DNA from 4 places in the Bacillus sp. YC2 genome. Region 3 is predicted to be linked to each of the others. Evidence: riboswitches for the same ligand, from Rfam matches in the RefSeq annotation. Region 3 holds a riboswitch; each other region holds the start of a gene.

Region 1 (3,827 bases), on a different contig from region 3:
GGGGTCATGAACGTGTTATCCAGGTATGTCAGACAGCCGTGATCTTTGGCCAGTTTGACGACTGCCTCGATATCCGTGATGCCGAGCGTCGGGTTTGAAGGAGTTTCCATATAGATGGCTTTTGTATTCGGCCTGATGCCGCGGGCGACCGCTTCCGTGTCCGTCATATCGACAAAGGTGTGCTCGATCCCGAAACGGGACAATACCTCAGTCACCATGCGGAAGGTTCCGCCGTATACATCCTCTGTGACGAGAACGTGGTCGCCTTGGGACAAAAGTAAAAATGCCGTAGAAATCGCAGCCATTCCCGAGCTGAAAGCAAAACCTCTCGTTCCGCCTTCAAGATTCGCAATTGTCTCTTCAAGGGCCGTTCTGGTCGGTGTGCCGGAGCGGCTGTAATCATATGCCCCGAATTCTTCAAATGAAGACTGATGGAATGTAGAGGCGTGCTGGATCGGCACGCTGACGGCTCCCGTGGCCCCGTCTGTTTTAAATGAATTGTGCACGAGTTGGGTTTCAAGCGTCCAATTTTGATTACTCATATGACACAGCCCCCTCTTTCACTTGGCGTAGCGCCTGCTTCAAGTCCTGCTTTAAATCCTCTGCGTGTTCAATCCCGACTGAAAAGCGCAGCAGGCGATTGCAGACGCCGTTTGCGATACGGATGTCTTCCGGAATGTCCATGTGCGTCTGCGTCGCGGGGTATGTAATAAAGCTTTCCACCCCGCCGAGACTTTCTGCGAAACAGATCGTTTTCAGCGCCTTTAAAAACGGATTGACCCATTCCTCTTTTTGCAGCCTGAAAGACAGCATTCCGCCTTTTCCGGGATATAACACGTCGGCGATTTCTTCTTCCTGTTCTAAAAATACCGCAAGCTCACGGGCGTTTTCTTCATGACAGCGCATTCTGAGACCGAGTGTTTTCATCCCTCTCATTAAAAGCCACGAATCAAACGGCGGGAGGACGGCGCCGATGGCATTTTGATGATTAAACATGATCTCGCCAAGCTCCTCATCCTTAACGACAACAAGACCAGCAAGCAAGTCATTGTGCCCCCCTAAATATTTTGTGGCGCTGTGAATGACGATGTCGGCGCCAAGTTCGATCGGGCGCTGAAGAACGGGGGTATAAAAAGTATTATCTACGATCAGCAGCAAGCCCGCCTCTTTCGTAATCTGGGCGATTTTTTCGATATCTGTCTCCTGCATGAGCGGGTTTGTCGGCGTTTCAACAAATACCGCTTTCGTGTTGTCCGTCAGTTTTGAGCGTAAACAGTCTTCATCGCTGAAATCATCATAAATGAAGCTTACACCGTACTTCCTCCACTCATTTTCAAACAAACGGTATGTGCCTCCGTATAAATCTGAAGAAACGATCAGTTCATCCCCGCTTTTGAATAAAGCCATGATGGTTTGAATGGCTGCCATTCCCGAGCTGAAGGCAAAACCTCTCGCCCCGTTTTCTAAATTGGCAATGGCGTCTTCCACGAGCTGGCGTGTCGGGTTTTTTGTGCGTACATAATCAAAGCCGGTAGACTCTCCTATACCTCTGTGGCGGAAAGCGGTGGACAGATAAATCGGCGGACTGACAGTTCCCGTTGCTTCTTCACTTCTATTTCCAATTTGGGCTAATTTTGTTTCAACATGCTGCGTCATAAGTAAGCACCATCCTTTTTTCAAAATAAAAAAGCTCCTTCTTCATAAGAAGAAGGAGCTTTTCTCTTCCTCTTATCTTCCAAGCATGTGAATCGCTTGCTGGATTTAGCACCTTGGCACTTTGCCTTCTGACGGCAAAGCAAACCGGTTGCTGAGGTTTCAAAGGGCCAGTCCCTCCACCTCTCGTGATAAGAATATTGTTTTGTATTTTCTGATTGTTCTATATTAACTCACTGTTAAATGAATTTCAACAACTTTTTATTCATTCCAAACTCTCGCAAGAAGTACATCTGAAGAAAGAAATTTCTAATAATTCATGGTACAATAGGAAAAAAACACAATCAAGACTAGAGACGCCCTGGAGGAATGCAATGTGGCACCGAAAACCGGAGTAATCCATGAGAAAAAACTTTTTTCACATGAGCTTGAAGAGGAAATGACCGTTTTGGTCTACCTGCCGCATACTTACTCCCCACTGTACAAATACCATACGATCATCGCTCAAGACGGCCATGATTACTTCAGATTGGGGAGAATCGGCCGGCAGGCGGAAGAGCTCATGTCCAAAGGGGAGATTGACCGCTGCATCATTATCGGTGTTCCCTATAAAAATGTTCAGGAGCGAAGAAACACGTACCATCCTGAAGGCTCCAAGTTTGCCTCCTATAAACGGTTTATCGCAAATGAACTTGTCCCTTTTATCGACGAAGAGTACCCAACTTATCAAGTCGGCTTCGGCCGCACAATGATCGGGGATTCTCTCGGGGCAACCGTTTCGCTTTTGACGGCGATTGATTATCCGAACATGTTTGGAAACGTCATCATGCAGTCTCCGTATGTCGACAAGCATGTAATTGATGCCGTCAGAGAGTCGGAGGATATAAAGCAGATCTCCGTTTACCACCAAATCGGAGTAAAAGAAACAGACGTCCATACAACGGACGGCAAGATTGTTGATTTTACTGCGCCGAACGAAGAGCTCAAACGGCTGCTGGAAACGAAACAGTCTGAATACCATTATGAAACCTTTGACGGGGATCATAAATGGACTTACTGGCAGCCGCTCATCACACCGGCGCTGAAAAAAATGCTGTAATCACTTTTACATTCATTCAAGGAGGGAACTTTCATGAAATACGGTATCGTTTTATTTCCATCAAAAAACTTGCAGGATCTCGCAAATTCGTACCGGAAACGCTATGACCCGAGCTACGCGCTGATTCCGCCGCATCTGACGCTGAGAGAACCGTTTGAATCCGCTGAACAGGAAATTGAGCAAGTCGTATCACAGCTGAGACAGATTGCAAAGGAGTCACATCCGCTCGTTTTAAAAATCACCAAATACAGCTCGTTTTCTCCCGTCAATAATGTCATCTACATGAAAGCGGAGCCAACGGATGAATTAAAAGCGCTGAGTGAGAAATGCTACTCAGGGGCATTAACCGGCAAGCCGGAATACAGCTTTGTTCCGCATGTGACAGTCGGCCAGAAGCTTTCGTCAGATGAACATTCTGACGTATTGGGCCAGCTGAAAATGCTGGAGCTTTCCCACGAGGAAATCATTGACCGTTTCCATCTGCTCTATCAATTGGATAACGGCTCATGGACAGTATATGAAACATTTTTATTAGGCGGAGGAGAATAACTGTTTTGGAAGCCATCATCGCTCATACTGAAAAACAAATAAACGACGCTTTTTTCATCAGAAAAGAGGTCTTTGTTAAAGAACAGCAAGTACCGGAAGAAGAAGAAATCGATCATTTAGAAGACGAATCAGAACATATCGTCATTTACGATGGAAGCCAGCCCGTCGGAGCCGGCAGGTGGCGCTTGAAAGACAGCTATGCCAAATTAGAACGCATCTGCGTAATGAAGAGCCACCGCTCTCTCGGTGTCGGCGCAATCATTATGCAGGCGCTTGAAAAAGCCGCAGCCGCGCGCGGCGCTTCTGCTTTTATCTTAAATGCACAGACCCGGGCGGTGCCGTTTTACGAAAAACAAGGATACCGTGTCACGTCCGGGGAAGAATTTCTCGACGCTGGCATTCCTCATTTGGAAATGGCAAAAGATAATAAAAAATAAAAAACACTCCTGTCTCGGATGATGAGGCAGGAGTGTTTTTGTATACCTGGGAAAATTTTTGTTTCACGCTTGAAATTTGTGTCAAAAAA
Region 2 (3,827 bases), on a different contig from region 3:
TAAATCCCATTGCCTCACCCAATAAACGAAACACTTCCGTATTTGATTTGCTGTCTCCGTATCGTTCTATAACCGGCTTTTGAAGCTGAATAAAATGATGCCAGTAAGAAGTATAGAAATCTGTATTTTCAAAAGCGGATGTAGCGGGAAGAACGATATCCGCATATTTAGCGGTCTCTGTTAAAAACAGATCATGAACGACTACAAATAAATCCTCACGCAGCAGGCCTTTTCTCACCTTATTCGCTTCCGGCGCGACCACTGCGGGATTTGTTCCGTAAATAAACAGCGAGCGTACGGCGGGATCTGTTTCTAAAAGAACTCTCCCAAGCCTGTTCATATTAAACGATCGCGGTGTGCGGCCCTGAAGCAAGCCGGGACGCTGCAGCGCTTTTCTGTTATAGCCTAATACCGCACTGTTATGCTTGATCGCGCCCCCTCCGGCGTGCAGCCACTGTCCGGTAACAGCCGGCAGACAGGAAACGGTGCGGACGATCATTCCGCCATTATCATGATGCTGGATGCCGTTTCCGATTCTGATCAGGGAAGGGGAGGTTTCTCCGTACATTCTCGCAAGCCGGAGGATATCGTCCGCCTTGACGCCTGTAATCAAAGCGACTGTGTCCGGATCATACTGTTTGACATGTTCTTTCAATTCTTCACTGCCTGCGGTGTATTCAGAAAGAAATGCTTCGTCATGCATGTTTTCTTTAAATAAAACATGCATCATACCGAGAGCGAGCGCGGCATCTGTGCCGGGACGAATAGGAATAAACCAATCGGCAAGGCGTCCCGTTTGGTTCTTATGAACGTCAATGACAACAATTTTCGCCCCATTTTTACGGGCTTTTTGAGCAATTGTCACCTGATGCATATTCGTACTGACGGCATTGATTCCCCAAAATATAAACAGCTTTGCATGAATGGTTTCCTCGGGGTCTGTTCCTGCGCCAGCTCCCATCGTGTAGTTGTAGCCTTCAGATCCGGCTTTGCTGCAAATGGTCCGTTCCAGATTGCTTGCGCCGAGACGATGGAAAAAGCGGCGGTCCATTCCTTCTGCCGCAAGTTTTCCCATATTGCCGTAAAAGCTGCATGGAAGAATGCTTTCTGCTCCTTCTTTTGCAATCAGCTCTTTCCAGTGTGTGCTGATGGTGCTGATGGCCTCGTCCCAAGAAACAGGCTCAAACACAGCTTCCCATTTCGCACCGACACGCTTTAACGGAGTGGATAAGCGCTTGTCATCATAAATGCGTTCGGCCATGTTTCTGACTTTATTGCAAATATTTCCTGATGTGACCGGGTGATCGGGATCGCCCTGTATTTTGATGATCTTGCCGTCTTTTTTTGTAACAAGCAAGCCGCATTGGTCCGGACAGTCTAACGAGCATACCGATTTAAAGACCCCGTTTGGTTGTTCGGCAAAAGAATTCATAGCCCATTTCTCCTCTTTTTGTATATTGTAAGCATTATAACATTTCGAAATTGAACGTCAATTTAGAAAAAAAGTATTGACATCACCGAAAGACTTTTCTATGATGAGTTTATTCTTTTAAACAGACTGACAATTTCATCATTTTATTTTCTATCAAGAGAGGTGGAGGGACTGGCCCTATGAAACCTCGGCAACATTATTGTGCCAATTCCAGCAAGCGTATGCTTGAAAGATAGGAAAGAATGGGTCTATACATGTTTGTGCGCATAAAGCGGATAAAGACAGTATACGAATCTCTTTCCTTCTTTGGGAAAGAGATTTTTTTATGAAAAAATTTATGTGAAAAGGATGTTTTGCACCATGACGGTTTTAATTACCGCACCATATCACAAACAAGGGGTGGATGAGCTGGAAGAGGTGTTCGGCACTGTCGTCTGCCGCTCTTGGAAAAAGCACGGCCGAGCCTATCGGGAAGATGAATTAATCCGGCTGATGGCAGAGACGAATGCGACAGGGCTTATTACCGAACTTGATGACGTAACGGATCGTGTCATTACCGCATCACCAGAGCTTGCCTTCATCGGTGTATGCAGAGGGATGCCGTCTAATGTTGATACAGCTGCAGCAACGAAAAAGGGAATCCCCGTTTTTTTCACGCCGGCCCGCAACGCTCAGGCAGTGGCTGAAATGTTTATCGGAAATGTTATCTCTTTTTTGCGCCACACATACCCGTCAAATCAATGGCTGAAGGATAAAAGGTGGAACGGGGATTATTTACAGGCTTACGTCAAATTCAGGGGGAATGAACTGACCGGAAAAACGGTGGGCCTGCTCGGATTCGGAGCCGTCGGCCAGAAAATCGCCGGGCTTTTGAAAGCCTTTGACTGTAAGGTTTTGTACTATGACCCTTTTGTAGATCATGAAAATCGTCAGTATGAGAAAACATCGATCGAACGGGTATTTTCAGAGAGTGATATTGTATCTGTTCACCTGCCGCGCACAGAAGAAACAATCGGCCTCATAGACGCCGCATATTTTCAGTTGATGAAAAAGGACGCCATTTTTGTCAATACATCAAGAGCGGCAGTGACAGACAGGGAAGATCTTTTGCAGGTGCTTAAAGAACGCCGAATCAGAGGAGCAATTCTTGACGTGTTCTATCATGAACCGCCTGAATCTTCTGATTATGAACTGATCTCCTTGCCGAATGTTTTTGCAACACCCCACTTAGCCGGCGCGACCTTTGAAGTGGAGGATCATCACGTGCGTATACTGAACGACGCGCTTATCAAATGGAAAAAAGAACAAACCTATTCAATACCCACGCTTTATAACAAAAACGAACTTCAAACCGGAGGATAAGAAAAGGGGGCGGCAATTTTGGCAAAACAAAAAGGCTATCTTGTGTTTGACATCGGAACGGGGAATGCCCGGGTCGCGGTTGTGACTGCCGGCGGAGAGGTAACGGCGATTGAAAGGGAAGATATTGAATATGTTACAGATACGCTTTATCCGGACAGCTGCTATTTCTCGCCGGAGGTGTTATGGCGGCAAATCAGCGGGATGGCAAAGCGTGCAATCGCCAATAGCCCCGATATTACATTGATCGGCATCACTTCCACCAGCCAAAGGCAGGGGATCGTTCTTATCAACAGAGACGGAAGAGCATTTCTCGGCTTGCCGAATATCGATAACAGGGGCCGCGAATGGGAAGACAAGATTGATGTAAAGGAAGAAGTGTACCGGCGCACCGGACGCCTTCCGAGTGCATTGTTTTCCGCGCTGAAGCTTTTCGGATTAAAAGAAAGACAGCCAGCTTTGTGGAAAGAAGTGCATCAAATGACGAGCATCAGTGACTGGGTGACGTTTGAGCTAAGCGGCATCTTAAGCTATGAACCGTCACAGGCGGCAGAAACGCTGCTGTTTGACGTGAAAAAAAATGCCTGGTCAGAGGAACTGTGCAGCATCTTCGGCTTTTCTTCCTCTATTCTTCCCTCGCTGGTCAGGTCGGGCACAGTCGTCGGGATGTTAACGTTTAAGAAAGCGGATGTTTTCGGCCTTTCAGAAAGGGTTCCAGTTATAGCCGGCGGCGGAGACACACAGCTTGCGATTAAAAGCGCGCATGCACAACCCGGTGATATCATCATTGTGTCGGGCACAACGACTCCCATTACCAAGGTAACCGGGGAAGCTCATGCAGACAGCGAAATGAAAGCATGGCTGAATTGCCATACAGAAGAAGGGCAGTGGCTCATTGAAACAAATCCGGGCATTACCGGGCTTAATTATCAGAAATTAAAAGCGATCTTTTATCCGAATGAGCCTTACAGCGTCATGGAACGGGAAATCGCAAGCCTTTCGAATGATAATGCCTGTGTTTCAGCGCTGGGTTCAT
Region 3 (3,827 bases):
CTGCCGCTGAGACAAAAAGGCACACCTTTTCAAGAAAAAGTGTGGGACACACTTGCCATGATTCCTTACGGGGAATCACGAAGCTATGCCGATATTGCCGAAGCAATCGGCAATCCAAAAGCGGTGCGCGCCATCGGACAAGCCAACAAACGCAATATGCTTCCGATTTTTATTCCGTGCCACAGGGTAATCGGCAAAAATAGTGCCTTAACGGGATACGCGGGCAGCAAGACTGATGTAAAAGCCGTTTTATTAAACCTCGAACAAATATCCTACAAAGAAAAATAAAGCATATGGCACGTTCCGTTTTTTTACGTCTGACATATTATTTTATTAAGTAAAAAGAGTTGGTCTGACGAAAAAGGAGGACGAAGTCTGATGAAGCTGAGCCGTCCGGAAAAAATAGCCGGTTATGCAGAGCTGTTTCTGAAATTGCATCTGATATCAGCCGTCCAAAGAGATGAAATGGTCAAATTGTGTAAACAAAAAAACCGCTGACATTGCCTGAAGAGGAGGCAGTATCATCAGCGGTTTTTCAGATGATCTGGCAATCTGCGAATAATTGCTCGATTTCTTCCTTATATGAACCGGTCACAATCCCTTTCTCTGTAATAATACCCGAAATCAGATGATTGGGGGTGATGTCAAAGGCGGGATTGAATACGGGTACGTTTTCAGGAGCGGTGCGCACGCCGGATATCTGCCTTACTTCTTCAGGATCTCGTTCTTCAATAGGAATTTGATCACCGCTCTCAATCTGCATATCAAATGTGGAAAGCGGGGCGGCGACAAAAAACGGAATTTGAAACGCATTGGCTAAAATCGCGAGACCGTACGTCCCGATTTTGTTGGCCGTATCACCGTTCTTAGCGATTCTGTCAGCGCCTACAATAACAGCTGAAATGTGTTTTTCTTTCATCGTATGGGCGGCCATGCTGTCTGTAATGAGGGTCACATCAATTCCTCCCTGCATCAGCTCCCATGCCGTCAGCCGTGATCCCTGTAATACCGGCCGTGTTTCACATGCGTAAATATGGAGGCCGAGATCCTTTTGCTTCGCCAAATAAAAAGGCGCAAGCGCTGTGCCATAGCGGCTTGTGGCAATCGAACCTGCATTGCAGATGGTCATGATCTGATCGCCTTTTTTAAAAAGGTGCAGGGCATTCTGGCCGATCATCCGGCATGTTTCTTCATCCTCAACTTGGATTTGAATGGCTTCATGGACAAGAGTGGTTTTCGCTTCATTGATTGAAATGGCACGGCTGATGGAACTCTCAAGCCTGTCAAGCGCCCACGCCAAGTTGACAGCCGTCGGTCTTGAGCTGTTTAAATATTCTTTGATGGATGCAAGCTGCCGGCGGAAGTCAGAAACATCCGCAGCTTCTATCGATTTAGCGCAAAGAGCGAGTCCGAACGCCGCGGTTATGCCGATGGCCGGAGCGCCTCTTACTTTTAGTGTGACAATCGCATCAAATACATCCTCTTTCGTCGTCAGCTCCACATATTCAGTGATCTCCGGGAGCTTTTGTTGGTTTAAAATGTTAATGTGTGTTTCCTTCCATTCAACAGAACGCGGGATGGCAAATTCATTCGTCATGATATATCATTCCTTTACGCGGAGCTTAAATTGTTCCAAAACTTCAGTGATGCTTTTCAGTTCTTTTCGGTTTTCAATATAAAAGGCGCCGATTTCAAGTGCCAATTTCTTTCTTTCAATACGTTTGTCAAACGGCACAATCTCATCTAAGTCGGCCGCGTGGGCAAGCCCGATTGTGCGGCGGATCAGCTCGCATCCGGCAAAACCGACGGCTTCCTCAAATGCGGTTTGAAGCGTTTCGTGAAGCCGGTGTCTGCAGGAGGTGAGACTGTCTTTTTCCCACGCCTCACTAAACGTTTTCACAAATGTCTCCCATACGGCCGCTGTATGGTCATATAAAGGCTGTCTGTCTTCACCGTCCCGGCTGAGGGCATTTAACAGCAGGTTTGCGATAAACTGGCCGATGTCAAAACCGATCGGCCCGAAAAAGGCAAACTCGGGATCAATGATCTTTGTTTCATGTTCACCGGCAAATATGCTTCCCGTATGCAGGTCCCCGTGAACCAATGTTTCGGCTGATGTTAAAAATATGGATTTCAGCTCGGCTGCTTCCATTTTTAATCGGGAATTGTTCCAAATCTTTTCTGCGTAAGGGCGAAGCTCCTCTTCAAAATCATTTGTCTCATGGTCAAGAAACGGCTCTGTAAAGACAAGCCTTTCTGTAATATTGCAGAGATCCGGATTCGTAAACTGCTTTACGAGCTGCTGTTTCACTTTTGCATCAAGCGCATAATCGGATGAGTAAAAAAGCGTTTTTCCGAGAAATTCACCGATATGGGCTGATAAATTTGGGTAGTTTTTACCCTCAATCAATCCTCTTCTTGAAATTTGCAGGCGGGAGAGATCTTCCATAACGGTCACAGCCATCTCTGTATCTGAATAATACACAGACGGAACGAGGTGAGGCACATGTTCTCCTTGGCGGATCAGCGCGCTGCTTTCGATTCTTGCGCGGTCGATGGTAAGCGGCCAGCTTTCACCGACGACTTTTGCATAAGGAATTGCTTGTTTGATAATCAGTCCTCTATTGTTTTCTTTGTCATAAACATGAAAGACGTAATTTAAATTGCCGTCGCCGATTTCACGGCACGTTAATGTGCTTTTGCTTTGGAATAAGCCGAGCTTAACGGCTAACGCGGCAGCTGAGCTTTCGGTTAATTGTTCATAAACACTTGTTTTCGTTGCTGGCATGGATTTCCCCTCCAATTATGTAGTGGTGTAAAAAGATGTTGTCCGGAGAATAGGCCCGTAAAAAAAGCCCCCTTCTCTGAAGAGAAGGAGGCTGAAACAGTAACGTCCGCCTCTTATCTCTCAGATAAAAATCTGATGGAATTAGCACCGTGCCTTAAGAGACAAATCGTCTCGGCGCAAAAATCACGCGCCCCATTTCACAATGGAATTACGGTCGGTTGCTGTTGGGGTCAAAAGGCCAATCCCTCGCCCAACTCTCGATAAGAGAAAAATATATTGAGTTGTATAATAATTCGAATTAATCAGTTGATGAAAATACTAACAGGAGCCTGATCTTTTTGTCAACGTTTTTTTCGGAAAATTAATATAAATCACTCCGCAAATCATTAAAGACGGGAATGGTGCTGCGTACAGCCGCGCTTTCTGATACATCGATTTCCGCCCGAACGGCGCCTTCTGTCTGTCCCCCTTCGGCTAAAACCCGTCCCCACGGGTCGATAATCAGGCTGTGGCCGGCAAATTCATTATCGGGATTAGAACCCGTGCAATTACAAGCCGCGACAAAACATTGGTTTTCAATCGCTCTTGCGACAAGCAGGCTTTTCCAATGATCGAGGCGGGGAAGAGGCCATTCCGCAGAAATAAACAGCACATTCGCCCCTTTCGCCGTATGTTTTCTGACCCACTCGGGAAAGCGGATATCATAACAAATCAGCCCGGCGCACTTTACGCCGTCAAGCTCAAAGCAACCATCACTGCTGCCGGCTGATAAATACAGGTGTTCATCCATCAGCTGAAACAAATGCGCTTTTTGATATTGTTTTTTGATCTGTCCGTTGTTATCGGCGATGTACATCGTGTTATAGACGTTATCTCCTTCTTTAACCGCAACCGATCCGGCGACGAGGTGCACGTTATATGTTTTCGCCGTTTGCCGGAGCCATTGCTTTGAGGCTTCACCGTTTTCATCAGCCAATTTATCAAGGCGTGTAAGGTCATAGCCTGTCGTCCACAATTCAGGAAGCACTAAAACATCGGC
Region 4 (3,827 bases), on a different contig from region 3:
GGAATCGCCGCAGGATCTGCAAGCGGATCATCAAAGTGCCATACGATTTTCGGAAGCTCGTTCATATACTCCTCAGGAGAAATGACTTTGCTGATGTTTTCGATACCGAGCGCAGCGGCTGTTTCCTTCGCTACATCAACTTCACTGAAGCCCTGCTGTTCAAAGCCGACAGAAAAAGTTTTCAGGTTGGGGTGAAACTCTTTCGCTACAGAGACGATAAAAGAAGAGTCGATACCGCCGGATAGAAACGAGCCGACAGGAACGTCACTTCTCATATGAACTTTCACAGAGTCAAAAATCGCGTCTCTGACTTCCTTAACAAGCTTATCTTCATCTGACTGAACAGGCTTGAAGTTCGCTTTGAAATACGTTTTAAACGCAATGTCGCCTTCCGGACGGATTGTAAACTGGCTGCCCGGCTCCACTTTTTTCACTTCAGCGTCAAGTGTGCCCGGTTCAGGAACAAATTGGAAAGACATATATTGCTGTAAAGAAGCTGTATCAAGGTCAATTCCGTTCTGAGCGGCCATTAAACTTTTTCTTTCTGAAGCAAAATACACCTTGTCTTGAATCGTTGTATAGTACAGCGGTTTGATTCCGAACGGGTCTCTCGCGCCGTACATGACTTGGTCAGCTTTGTTCCAAATCAGAAACGCAAACATTCCGCGAAGCTTTGAAGCCGCTTCTTCTTTATAATGGCGGTATGTCGCAAGCAGAACTTCGGTATCGGAATCTGTATTGAAAGTGTAGCCCTTTGCTTCAAGCTCTTCTCTCAATTCAATATAGTTATAAATTTCGCCGTTAAAAATGATCCAATATTTTTCATCTTCATATGATAAAGGCTGTCCGCCGTTTTCTACGTCAATAATACTGAGCCGTCTGAAGCCGAAGCCGACGTGCTCATCATGATAATACCCATCGCTGTCAGGACCGCGGTGAACGATCATTTGGTTCATTTGTTTGATTAGCTCTTCTTGATCTGCGGTTTGAGTTAATGGATGCTTATTAAAAACACCGACAAATCCACACATAATATAGCCTCCATAAGTGTAATTTTCTAATTGGACCCCCTTTTTATAGACGCTTTGCTCAATCATTTGTTTCACGTTATGTAAAAAAATAAACATGACAGCATCTACAAAAAGGGAAAGCCGCTTAAGTAAGCGGCTATATAATTATTCTCCTAGTGCTTCTTTGCGAAGCGTTTCCGCCTTGTCAGTGCGCTCCCAAGGAAGGTCCACATCATGACGTCCGAAGTGGCCGTAAGCAGCCGTTTGCTTATAGATCGGGCGGCGCAGGTCAAGCATTTTAATAATGCCGGCCGGTCTCAGATCGAAGTTGCTGCGTACGACTTCAATCAGCTTTTCTTCAGAAGCTTTTCCGGTATCAAATGTGTTGATTGAAATGGAAACAGGCTGCGCAACGCCGATTGCGTATGCAAGCTGCACTTCACATGAATCCGCAAGTCCGGCTGCAACAATGTTTTTCGCTACATATCTCGCTGCATATGCCGCAGAACGGTCTACTTTCGTCGCATCCTTACCGGAAAATGCGCCGCCGCCGTGGCGTGCATAGCCGCCGTATGTGTCAACGATGATTTTACGGCCTGTAAGCCCCGCGTCACCTTGAGGTCCGCCGATAACGAAGCGTCCTGTCGGGTTAATGAAGTATTTTGTTTCTTCATCAATCAGTTCCTCAGGCACGACCGGATTAATGACGTGCTCTTTCAGATTGCGCTGGATTTGCTCAAGCGTAATTTCAGGGTGGTGCTGAGTGGAAATAACGATCGCATCGATGCGGACCGGCTTGTTGTTTTCATCATATTCAACTGTTACTTGTGTTTTACCGTCCGGGCGAAGGTACGGAAGAATGTCTTCTTTGCGGACTTCGCTTAAACGGCGCGCCAATTTATGGGCCAGTGAGATCGGAAGCGGCATAAGCTCTTTCGTCTCATTACATGCATAACCGAACATCAAGCCTTGGTCTCCCGCTCCGATTGCTTCGATTTCAGCATCGCTCATTGTGCCTTCACGTGCTTCAAGCGCTTGGTCGACGCCCATCGCGATATCTGCTGACTGTTCGTCAATTGACGTTAAAACAGCGCAAGTTTCCGCATCAAATCCGTATTTTGCGCGTGTGTAGCCGATTTCTTTAATCGTTTCACGTACCGTTTTCGGAATGTCAACGTATGTTGATGTTGTAATCTCTCCGCTGACCAGCACTAAGCCTGTCGTTACAGATGTTTCGCAGGCTACGCGCGCGTTAGGGTCATTTTTTAAAATTTCATCTAAAATGCTGTCAGAGATTTGGTCACAGATTTTATCCGGATGCCCCTCTGTAACAGATTCAGATGTAAACAGACGACGGTTTTTACTCATGAATTTTTCCTCCTGAAAAAAGATCCATCCCAAGATCTTCTCATATGATACGGAACTCGCTCCCTCTTAATACAATGTCATACTATATCAGAGAATGTTAATTGGCATATTTTATGAAATAAAAAAACCTTTTCCACTCGAGGAAAGGGTTTGGTTTGTGTGCCTTTCACTCTTATCGCTCAAGGAAAATATTGAACCTTGCATCAGGTTAGCACCTTAGTTTCTCACAGTGTTTCCACATGCTTTTTAACAGAGAAACCGGTTGCTGGGCTTCATCGGGCCTGTCCCTCCGCCAGCTCGGGATAAGAGTATCCGCTCAATGAAATATCTTATCGTAAAAGTGTTTAAGGTGTCAATATGAATTAAAGCGATTGCGCGCCTTAATTTCAGAAAGCAATGGAAAAACACAAACAAAAAATAATAAATAGTATAGACTATTTTTATATATGTGTTATACTAATTTCACATTCAGCGAAACACAAATAAACCGGCAAAGGAAGGTTTTTATGAAATTAGTTGATTTAACCGCAGACTTACAGGCATTACTCGCAAGTCCGAATGTGCATCATAATTTATCCGCCCCAAGACTTACCGAAAAAGTGATCAGCCGAAATGAAGGAACATTAACATCAACGGGCGCCGTCCGCGCAACTACCGGTGCATACACCGGCCGTTCTCCAAAAGATAAATTTATCGTCCGGGAACAAAGCACAGAAGATCAGATTGATTGGGGGCCGGTAAACCAGCCCATTTCAGAAGAAGCGTTTGAACGGCTTTATTCAAAAGTCGTCAGCTATTTAAAACAGCGGGATGAACTGTTTGTATTTGAGGGATTCGCAGGTGCGGATGAAAAATACAGACTGCCGATTACGGTCGTAAATGAGTTTGCATGGCATAATCTATTCGCGCGCCAGCTGTTTATCAGACCTGAGACAGACGAAAGAGACTCCGGGGTTCAGCCCTTTACCATTCTTTCCGCCCCGCATTTTAAAGCGGACCCGGAAACTGACGGCACACATTCTGAAACGTTTATTATCGTTTCTTTCGAAAAACGCGTCATTTTAATCGGCGGAACGGAATACGCCGGAGAAATGAAAAAATCGATATTCTCCATTATGAACTTCCTGCTGCCCGCGCAGGATATCCTGCCGATGCACTGCTCAGCCAACGTCGGGGAAAAAGGCGATGTCGCCCTGTTTTTCGGACTTTCCGGCACCGGAAAAACGACGCTCTCAGCAGATGCAAACCGCAAATTGATCGGCGATGACGAGCACGGCTGGTCACACTCCGGCGTATTTAACATCGAGGGCGGCTGCTACGCTAAATGTATTAACTTGAGTGAAGAGAAGGAGCCGCAGATTTTCAACGCGATCCGCTTCGGTTCAGTGCTTGAAAATGTTGTGATTGACGATAATACGCATAAGGCGGATTACGATAATTCCTTCTACA

Evidence for each region. Region 3 has a riboswitch for S-adenosylmethionine ahead of mtnK (S-methyl-5-thioribose kinase). Riboswitches for the same ligand answer to the same signal wherever they lie in the genome.
Region 1: it holds a riboswitch for S-adenosylmethionine, as region 3 does, so the genes downstream of both, KY305_RS06680 (methionine biosynthesis PLP-dependent protein) here and mtnK (S-methyl-5-thioribose kinase) in region 3, are expected to answer to the same signal.
Region 2: it holds a riboswitch for S-adenosylmethionine, as region 3 does, so the genes downstream of both, KY305_RS19040 (2-hydroxyacid dehydrogenase) here and mtnK (S-methyl-5-thioribose kinase) in region 3, are expected to answer to the same signal.
Region 4: it holds a riboswitch for S-adenosylmethionine, as region 3 does, so the genes downstream of both, metK (methionine adenosyltransferase) here and mtnK (S-methyl-5-thioribose kinase) in region 3, are expected to answer to the same signal.

What each region holds. Positions count from the first base shown of each region.
Region 1 covers NZ_JAHXDO010000003.1:3,123-6,949, forward strand. Annotated here, with positions in the region: gene metC (cystathionine beta-lyase) at 1-542, opposite strand, end outside; gene KY305_RS06680 (methionine biosynthesis PLP-dependent protein) at 535-1,656, opposite strand; SAM riboswitch class I at 1,726-1,851, opposite strand; gene KY305_RS06685 (esterase family protein) at 2,030-2,752, shown strand; gene KY305_RS06690 (YjcG family protein) at 2,786-3,301, shown strand; gene KY305_RS06695 (GNAT family N-acetyltransferase) at 3,307-3,738, shown strand.
Region 2 covers NZ_JAHXDO010000019.1:5,885-9,711, forward strand. Annotated here, with positions in the region: gene KY305_RS19035 (molybdopterin oxidoreductase family protein) at 1-1,432, opposite strand, end outside; SAM riboswitch class I at 1,580-1,671, shown strand; gene KY305_RS19040 (2-hydroxyacid dehydrogenase) at 1,793-2,794, shown strand; gene KY305_RS19045 (FGGY-family carbohydrate kinase) at 2,813-3,827, shown strand, end outside.
Region 3 covers NZ_JAHXDO010000008.1:139,255-143,081, forward strand. Annotated here, with positions in the region: gene KY305_RS14230 (methylated-DNA--[protein]-cysteine S-methyltransferase) at 1-288, shown strand, start outside; gene mtnA (S-methyl-5-thioribose-1-phosphate isomerase) at 536-1,597, opposite strand; gene mtnK (S-methyl-5-thioribose kinase) at 1,604-2,788, opposite strand; SAM riboswitch class I at 2,899-3,055, opposite strand; gene KY305_RS14245 (carbon-nitrogen family hydrolase) at 3,150-3,827, opposite strand, start outside.
Region 4 covers NZ_JAHXDO010000005.1:21,617-25,443, reverse strand. Annotated here, with positions in the region: gene asnB (asparagine synthase (glutamine-hydrolyzing)) at 1-1,031, opposite strand, end outside; gene metK (methionine adenosyltransferase) at 1,176-2,378, opposite strand; SAM riboswitch class I at 2,548-2,687, opposite strand; gene pckA (phosphoenolpyruvate carboxykinase (ATP)) at 2,885-3,827, shown strand, end outside.